2 regions of the Colwellia sp. BRX9-1 genome follow, and region 1 is predicted to be linked to the other one. Evidence: riboswitches for the same ligand, from Rfam matches in the RefSeq annotation. Region 1 holds a riboswitch; the other holds the start of a gene.
The links. A riboswitch is a leader RNA that binds a small molecule or an ion and turns the genes downstream of it on or off. The one in region 1 is predicted to bind lysine.

Region 1 (4,916 bases):
TGTGGAATATCAAAGTACTGAGCGCTTTCTTGCGCATATTCAGGGCAGTATAAATGTTTACTTGAAATAGGCCCGGTATGTAAGTCTAAAACGTAGTCAGCTTGATGAGCCAAGCGCTGTAATTGATAAGCAATGCGTTGTCCGGTCGTTAGCCCATAAATATTATGGTTAAGTTTTTCTTCAATACTTTCAATCATTAGCTTTTTAAAATTGGCTTCAATAACTTGATTTTTTTTGCCAATACATTCACGAACAAACGGCTTGATGATGCTTTCATCAAAGTGATACATCCGATTCCAATTCACTCCGGTGATAGGATCAAATCTGCCAAGGGTATATTCACCATTTTTATGATTACACCCCACAGGGTTGGCATAAGGTACTAAGGTAATATCGCCATTTATTTTTGTGTTTTTCAATAATTCTAATAGTTGAAAAATAACCGCATTACCTTGCACTTCAGCGCCATGCATATTCGCTTGAATATAAACACTGGGTGCATCAGTACGTCCTTTTATACGATAAACAGGAACGGTAAGTGCTGCGCCGCTCGCCATTTCACCAACATGCATAACTTCTTTTTTTATTTCATTCATTTTGTTCACTTTATCTTAAACATTAAGCTGAAGTATTTATCGCTATCTTAAATACCAATCCGCTGGTTGTGCTGCTCTGACTTCAACCAACGTCCCTTGACTAAACACGTATTCAGCAGCGATATGGTGACAAAGAAAAAATGGCATACTTTCAGTAAAACCGTAAGCACCGCAATAGCCAAATACCAGTTGATCGCCAACAGATACGTCATCAGGCAAAGGCAACTTACCCAATTTGTCCATACTGGTACATAGCGGACCATGAATATCAAACAACTGTTTTTCGCGTGTAGACTCTCGTAGTAAATTGACAGGAAAAGGCTGTTCGGTTATCGCCGGTCTTAACAAATGATTAATACCTGCGGCTAAGACTAACTGCTCTTGACCATAATTCATTTTTCTATCAACAACGGGGACCACATAATAACCACACTCAGCAACCGCAAAACGGCCCAATTCTAACCATAACTCTTCGGCACCTGCCTGCTGCTTTATGATCGCCAGATCAGCAATAATTTTCTGCCAAGAAAGTGTTTTGCCTTGCTGTAAATAATCAATACCTAAACCGCCACCTAAATCTAAGATTTTTAATGGCATACCTATGTCATCAGCTAAACCTTTTAATGGTGCAACCATTTGTGACCACAGCGAGAACATTTTTTCATTACTGAGCATATTGCCCCATTGAAAAATATGTAAACCACACAACTCAATACCAGGAAAGTTAACGACTTTAATGCTTTGCCACTGCTCTATCGACAAACCAAATGGTGTTAGGCAATTTCCCCCTAAAGGGTTTTTTTCACCCTCTGGCCATTGCAACTGAACCCGCAACAGCACTCTTGGCTTAACATCATGCTCAATAGCTGCTTCATTTAACCAAGTTAATTGATTCAAACTTTCAGCAACAAAAATATTAACCCCTTGTTTAATGAACGACGTTATTTGTGCTTTTGATTTTGCCGGACCGGTATTTAAGATACGTTCGGGTGTAATACCTTGCTTTAAGACTTGATTTAATTCGCCACTGCTCGCCACATCAAAATTAAAACCCGCATCGTCTAAGGTTTTAATGATGTTAGATAACGGGTTCGCTTTTACCGCAAACCATAACTTAATGACGTCTTGGCGTTGTAGTTCGGCTAAATGGGCTTTAAGCGCATCAAGATGATAAACAAAGTAACCTTCTTGCTGGCTACTTTCAGGTTGTTGCTTTGTTAACTCAGCGCTTAATTCAAGCGCCGAAGGAGAATCAAAACAATAGGTAGTATTTACTAACTCAGACATGATATTCCTGCTTTACCTTAGAGGGCTTAACGTAAAATAGACTCGAGCTCTAACGAGGCATTACTTTTTTCATCGCGATATTTAACGATTAATGCACAAGCCATATTTAAACCGTGCGTTTTCGCCCACGCCCCTGAAACCGGACGTGTTCCTGGCACCACTACAGCACGTTCAGGAATATCAGCACCTTTTTCAAGCATCACTTCATTCACACAATCGTAAACAGGCACTGACGCTGAAAGTGAGACACCTGGCGCTAAAACAGCCCCTTTTTTAACAACAATACCTTCGACAATGACCACACCAGCACTTAGAAAGGCACCATCTTCGATAATAACAGGGCTTGCACCAACCGGTTCTAAAACACCACCAATTTGAACAGCGGCAGAAACATGAACATTTTTACCTATTTGGGCGCACGAGCCAATTAATGCATGGCTATCAATCATAGTACCTGTATCAACAAAAGCCCCAACATTAATGTAAGCGGGTGGCATAATAATGACACCAGGAGCAACATGCGCACCACGGCGAACTGAAGAACCACCCGGTACTAATCGCACTTTATCGTCAGCGGTAAACTCACGCGCAGGTAAATTATGTTTATCGACAAACCCCTTATAAATGCCATCAAAAGCAATGTTTTCGCCCGCTTTAAATGCTGATAATATAGCTTCTTTTACGGCTACATTGGCCTGCCAATTTCCTGCTTCATCTTGATTTGCCGCACGAACAGTACCTGCTTCTAATTGTGTTAATGTTTCTTGCCAATTCATTTTAAATTCTCATGTTAATACTTAAAGGGATCACTTAGCTTGAGTTTCAAGCCATTGATTAATTAATTTATCTGATGCTAACAGCGAGTTGCAGTCGTTAAGTTCTAAATGGGTTAACGGCGCACGTAAAAAGGGAGTGTTGATCATTTTATTTTGGTGCATTAATACTTTTACGGGTATGGGACTTGCCACCTGAAAAAGCTCATCGACCGCATTTTGCCAAAGTGGAAATAAACCTTGAGTCTCACCAGCTAGTGATAGCTCGACGTATTGATGAGTCGCTGCCGGCCAGACATTACTACAAACCGAAACTAACCCTTTTACACCTGCTTGTGCTAAGTAAGGCATCATGGCGTCTTCACCACTATATAGGGCTATATCTGGACAATACTGGCGATAGGCGAGTACCTGATTTAAATCGCCACTGGCTTCTTTTAACGCCCAACAATGCTGATGATTTTGCACCGCCTGTAAAGTTTCAATAGCAATAGAAACACCGCTACGAGAGGGGACGTTATATAACATACAGGGGAAGTTGGCGGCATCAAGTAAAGCACTAAACCATTGCGTTTGACCTATCACACCCGGCTTTGCGTAAATGGGACTACCAAGTAAGTAGGCTGAAATAGGTAATTTATTACAAGCTGTTATCCAATTAATTTGCTCGGTTAACTGATAACCGCCAACAGCAACCATTAAAGGTGCGCTTAGTGATAATTGGCAAACGAATTCAACAATCTTAACTTGCTCTTGCGATGTTAAGGCCAGGCCCTCTCCTGTACTACCTAGCAAGACAATACCATTACCGGCGTCAGACTGACTAATAGCTAATTGTTTGAGGCTTGGAAAATCGATTTGACCATCATCAAGTAATGGCGTAATTAATGCGGTCCATAAAATAGTATGATGAAGCGTTGGGTTAGCTGTTAAGCTAATTTTTTTTGATAGTTTTATTTGATTCATTTCTCTCGAACTCTGTTCGTTCGGAGAACTTTTAGGCGTTTGTAATAACCAAGATAACAATCACTTATGTGAAGAGCATTAGGCTTTACAAAGGCCAGAAGCTCCCCACCAAGTTGGTGACAATTGTTAGGATTCAACCCAAACAACCGATAAGTAAATTATCAAAAAATTACTTACCTCGGCATTAATCCCCCTCGTTACCAATCATTAGAGCTTGATCTCTTTATGATAACTACCTGGTTAATGCTCCTCTTCTGGCCCTTTATCATAAGTTTCGCTTGTTTGAAAAAACAAAACTTTATTGAATTCAGGACAACAACATTAGAACATTTATTCTAATGTTGAGTCAATAGTGCTCTAAATGAAGATAATACGGATATATTATATCTTATGAAACAATGATCGCTTGTTCAATTTGTGCCAAGCGGTCTTGCCCCCAACAAATAACATTTTGAAATCGAAAACAAGGCGCTCCCCATAACCCCATGCCATCTAAAGTACTTTGGTTGGTATCAGACCATTGTTGCCAGTCATGTTCATTATTATATTCTAACGCTTGTAGATAATTGATTTTATGCTGCTGACATAAAGATTCGATTACCGATTTATTTGATAAGTCTAAACCGTCAACATAAATGGCCTTAAACGCAGACTTAATAAAATCGAGTTCTTTATTTTGTTGTTCTGCATACGAAAAAATTTGAAAAGCATTAAAAATACCTTGCCCTAAAGGATCTGCAATACCGGTAAAAGGAATATTAAGTTTTTTAGCTTCACGACTGGCATCAAAAACAGCATAACGTTCTTTATTTTCTGTCGTGGTTAACCCCCGCATAATCAAAGGTAATAACGGCTTTATCTTTAAAGGGATCTGATAATGCTGACTTAACTTTTCTGCTTGTAATAAACCAATGTAAGAATAAGGGCTTCGTAATGAAATAAAGGCTTCTAATATTTTCGTGTCAGCGATGTCAGCGATGTCAGCTGCATTATCTTTCACTTGTTGCTCAGCAAAGACTAATTTATTTTTTTGATAAACAGCAACACTGTCATCTTTTGCTAAACCAAAGTCAGCCAAACGTTTTTCTAGATGCTCAAGCCTATCAATACCAACAAACCATTGCCCCGCAATAAAAATAGACGAAGGTAAGTAATGCCCTTGTTTAACTAAACGTATTAAATTTTTAATTTGATAATTTATTACCGGTGTAGAAGCATGATAGTAGTAATCAAAATCATTCGACCAAGTCTGTTGAAAGAGTTGCCAAGCATTATCGAGTGTTTTAGGTCGCAA
Region 2 (4,916 bases), on a different contig from region 1:
AATCAGGCAGAAATTGCTATTGATGAACACGGTCGAATCAATAACGAGATAGCCGAGAGTATGCAAGTATCAACAGCCAATGATGAAATTGGCGACCTCTCTCGCAGTTTTTCTACGGCAGTAAATCGTTTAAGCCAGTACAATCATTACTTAGAAAATATGTCGTCACGACTCTCACATGAACTCCGCACCCCGATAGCGATTGTTAGAACATCCTTAGAAAATTTGTCTTTACAAGCCTTACCTGAGAAAAGTTCCGCTTACATTGACCGTGCCCAAAGTGGTATTAATCGCTTAAACAATATATTAACCAATATGAGTGAAGCGACTCGTCTTGAACAAATGCTCAATCAAACTGACAAGGTCAGTTTTAATGTCTTTGACGTGCTTAATGGTTGTGTACAAGGATATCAGCAGATATACCCTAACTTTACTATTGAGTATTTGGCCTCAGATAAAAAAGTAATGTTGGCGGGATCGCCTGAGCATATAGCGCAATTATTAGATAAGGTTGTCACTAATGCCGTAGAGTTTAGTGATGATAATAAACTTTTCATAACGACAGCGTTGAAAAACAAAGACATCACCATTCACGTTAGCAATAACGGCACGTTATTACCCGACACGATGGAAGAGCGACTTTTTGATTCTATGGTTTCAATGCGTGAAACACCGCAAATGAAAGAAGATAAGACTCCTCATTTGGGCTTAGGCTTATATATTGCCCGCTTGATTTGTGAATTTCATCAGGGGCATATCGTGGCAAGTAATCATCATAATCCGCAAGGTGTCACGGTGTCGATTACCTTGCCATTGCAGGTAAAGTAATTATTTACTCTATACCTAAATATTTATGTACTTGAACGGATAAACGCCAATTATTTTCAATACAGCTTTTTATTGCTAACGCTGTTGCTCGTTCTTTTTGGCTGATCGGTTGCAAATAAACTTGGGTGTTAACAATATTATGTTCGGCTAATAACGCTTTTAAGTCGTCTATATGCTGCTCAGTCGCCACTGGATGTTTAATTTCATTGGCACGTAACATCGCTGAGTTTAATATTTTGTAGCCACCCTTCATGTTTACTTTGGGTGAAACAGTCACCCAGCACTTATCCGTCACCTGTATTTCAAAAGTACCCGATGTTTCTAATTGACAACTAAAACCATTGGTTTCAAGTGCTTGGCACAGAGGGAGTAAATCAACCATCGCTGGCTCACCGCCTGTGATAACAATGTGTTTGGCTTGATAACCTTCTGCCGTTATCATCGCTAAAATATCTTTAACCGTAAGCGCTGACCACGTTTGAGATTCAGCTTCTTTTGTTAACATAGCATTCGGTGTTACTTCATCTTCAAGGTTTATTGCCCAAGTATGCTTAGTATCACACCACGAGCAAGCAACGGGGCAACCTTGTAAACGGATAAAAATTGAAGGTTGACCGGTAAAAGCGCCCTCTCCTTGAATAGTTTCAAATAATTCATTAATTTTGTATTTTACGGTCATCGGGGTTTTTGCCTGTTTATTGCTGGTGTAAATTGAAGTAAAATGCGCGATATTAATTATACCCTAAGAGACTTTAGAAATGACAAACAAAGTTGTTGTTATTTATTCTGGTGGCATGGACTCATTCACTGTTCTTAATCGCGCCTTGCATGATGGCAAAGAAGTGTTCGCATTAACCTTTGATTACGGACAGCGTCATGTCAAAGAAATTGAATTTGCCAGTACGGTTTGTCAATCACTTGATGTAAACCATAAAATTATCGATATATCATCTATTAATCAATTGCTTGCTGGTTCTTCATTAACCGACAATATTGATATTCCTGAAGGTCATTACGAAGCTGAAAGTATGAAATCAACGGTTGTACCTAACCGTAACATGATTTTGTTATCACTTGCGGTCGGTTATGCCGTTTCAGTGGGGGCTAGCCAAGTTTATTACGGCGCACATTCAGGAGACCATGCAATATATCCTGATTGTCGTCCCGAATTTGTAATGAAAATGAATGAGGTGTGTAAAATAGCTAACTACGAGTCAGTAGAAATATTTAGCCCTTATTTAACGGTTACTAAAAGTGATATTTTAACCGATGGATTAAAAATGGGCTTAAGCTATGATAATACTTGGACGTGTTATAACGGCCGTGAAAAAGCCTGTGGAAAATGTGGTGCCTGCCAAGAGCGTTTAGAAGCTTTCAGTGATAATAATGTTACCGATCCGTTAAGTTACGAATCTTGATAAATAAAAGATAAAACACGGCAAGGTGTTTTATCTTTTTTCTGTACTGACCAAAGAAATATTACGCTTAAAGCTTATGAAAATAAGGCATTGTGTAGCTTTTCAACGGTTTCATTTGCTTGTTTCTCGTCGACTAAGAAACATAAGTTATGTTCACTGGCGCCATGACAAATCATCCGCACGTTTATCCCTGATATAGTTTCAAAAATACTGGTACCAACGCCATTACTGCGATGCATTTTATTTCCTATAACCGCTATTAACGATAAACCGTGCTCTACGGTGACTTCACAAAGCTGTTCTAATTCTTCAACAACGGTTGAATTTAAAAGCGCTTGCGTCGACCCCGTTGGATTATCAAAGGTTAGCGCAATACTGATTTCACTGGTGGTAATTAAATCAACACTCAGTTCATGTTTGGCTAAAATACCAAAGACTTGTGCAAGAAAACCACTAGCATGTAGCATAGCAGGACTCTTTACCGTTACTAATGTTTGCTCTCTACGTAAGGCTATTGAGCGGTATATTGGGCTCGATTCAACAAACTGTTGAATGCGTGTACCCCCCTTCTCTGGTTCCTTACTTGAACCAACAAAAACCGGAATATTCTTTCTCATCGCAGGAATGAGTGTTGCCGGATGAAGAATTTTTGCGCCAAAGGTCGCCATTTCAGCCGCTTCGCCAAAACTGATTTCTTTAATAGCACGGGCATGCTCGGTAATACGTGGGTCTGTGGTAAAAATACCGACAACATCAGTCCAAATAGAAAGATTATCGGCATGTAACGCTTCGGCTAAAAGTGCCGCACTGTAATCAGATCCACCACGGCCTAGGGTTGTCGTATGACCGTCCTCGTCTTGACCAATGAAACCTTGGGTAACGATAACTTTATCAACCAGCAAAGGCATAAGAAATTGCTGTGCGTTATTAGCGAGCATCTCAAGGTTAACAACGGCTTTACCGTATAATGCGTTGGTTTTCATAACTTGGCGAACATCAAACATTTCGCCATTAACACCAACAGATTTAAGGACTTGTGCAAAGATACATGAACTCATTTGTTCACCAAATGACAAAATTGCATCGGCTATGCGTGGGCAATAATTAAGTGATTGCGCGTTAGAGAACTCGCTTAACTCATTTAGCAGTTGATCAATTTGAAAGTTTAGCTGTGTTTCTTCAGCTAAATGTTGGGTAATATTAAATTGGATAGCGCGAATACTGCTAATGATTGTTAATTGTTCATGCTGAGATACATCTTTTTGACTTAAACGAACCAGTAAATTAGTAACGCCTGAACTTGCAGATACGACAACAACTTTGTTACTTGCATCGTTTTTAATGATCTGAGCGCATCGTAACATCGCTTGATGATCAGCTAGACTTGTGCCGCCAAATTTTGCAACAGTAAAAGGTAATAATGACATCTAAGGTCTCCCTAATTAAGCCCCCAGTAATAATTATAGGGTAACTTTATAAACTTCAAGGAAGAGCATGGCTGAATTAAGAAGTGTTCTTGGTAAGATAAACTAAACTTTTCAGCCAGAAGCTCTCCACCATAATCTAATTAGCACTTAACATACTAACTAGAGGTGACAATCCTAGGGATTCAGCCCTAGTAACCGAATAAATAACGCCACTCGCTAATTACTCTCGGCAATAGTCTCCCTCAATAACAGTCAAAAGAATGGTGGTTCTTCGTGTTATCTACCTAGCTACTGCTCCTCTTCTGGTTGATTATTAAAAACATACAATTTGAGTATTTATTCTAATAACCGACATGTGGATTAAATCCTATCTGTAATAATAAATCAACAGGCTAAGTCGATCTTTTTTAGAAATAATAGCTTAATAGTATTACCCATAGTTCAACTAAAGCATGGCTAGGCTTTTATATAAAAATTAACGGTTGCTGCAGCGCATTAATTTTATACCACCGACATCCGTTGAAAAACCAAGATTTTTATAAAAGCTCTCCAGTTCAGGTAAGCAATATAATTCAAAATGTTTTACTTTGATTAATTTATCATGGTTTTTAACCAGGCTCATCAATTGCTGACCGATACCATTACCGCGATGAGAGGCGCTTACAATCACATCAAAGATTATTGCTTTATAGATAAAGTCGCTTAGAATTCGCGTAAAACCAATGAGCTCATTGTCTACATCGAGAATACCAATACAAATTTGAGAACCACGAATACAATTTTGAGTGTCTTCGAGTGAGCGTTCTTTACCCCACCATACACTTTTATAAAGCTGGTGAACTTGCTTTATATGGTCGTCAGAAAATCTATAAATTATGGTCATCTTTAATTTTTAAACTCAATATTCACTGACCTATTAACAGACAGTAATTAGCCAGCAACATTATTTAATAAGGGTAACACCCGCAACTTCTACCACTGTTTTTGCATCAGCACGTTCAATAACTTTTAATAGTGTTGTTTGAATAGTTTCATCTTTTCTCGCATCACCTTTACTGGTAAATTTTTGCTCTTGTGGAGCATCACCTTCAGCGGCAATAAAACCAACCACAACTTCAGTAGCACAATCAGCTGACTGACCAAAATAAGCTAATGAAATTTGTGGGTAGCCTTGAAATCCTTTCTTAACTCTTTTATCAATACGTTTAGTCGATTTGTCTAAGTTCATAATAATTATCCAAAA

Region 2: linked by a shared signal. The riboswitch ahead of lysC (lysine-sensitive aspartokinase 3) and the one ahead of dapA (4-hydroxy-tetrahydrodipicolinate synthase) in region 1 are both predicted to bind lysine.

What each region holds. Positions count from the first base shown of each region.
Region 1 is NZ_JACGVM010000008.1:97,083-101,998, forward strand. It holds gene H4J76_RS09770 (succinylglutamate desuccinylase/aspartoacylase family protein) at 1-605, opposite strand, end outside; gene H4J76_RS09775 (PLP-dependent decarboxylase) at 639-1,883, opposite strand; gene H4J76_RS09780 (2,3,4,5-tetrahydropyridine-2,6-dicarboxylate N-succinyltransferase) at 1,910-2,659, opposite strand; gene dapA (4-hydroxy-tetrahydrodipicolinate synthase) at 2,690-3,622, opposite strand; lysine riboswitch at 3,713-3,884, opposite strand; gene H4J76_RS09790 (DsbA family protein) at 4,011-4,916, opposite strand, start outside.
Region 2 is NZ_JACGVM010000013.1:109,789-114,704, reverse strand. It holds gene pdsS (proteobacterial dedicated sortase system histidine kinase) at 1-828, shown strand, start outside; gene queE (7-carboxy-7-deazaguanine synthase QueE) at 833-1,507, opposite strand; gene queC (7-cyano-7-deazaguanine synthase QueC) at 1,587-2,246, shown strand; gene lysC (lysine-sensitive aspartokinase 3) at 2,321-3,673, opposite strand; lysine riboswitch at 3,785-3,983, opposite strand; gene H4J76_RS13095 (GNAT family N-acetyltransferase) at 4,149-4,556, opposite strand; gene H4J76_RS13090 (hypothetical protein) at 4,617-4,901, opposite strand.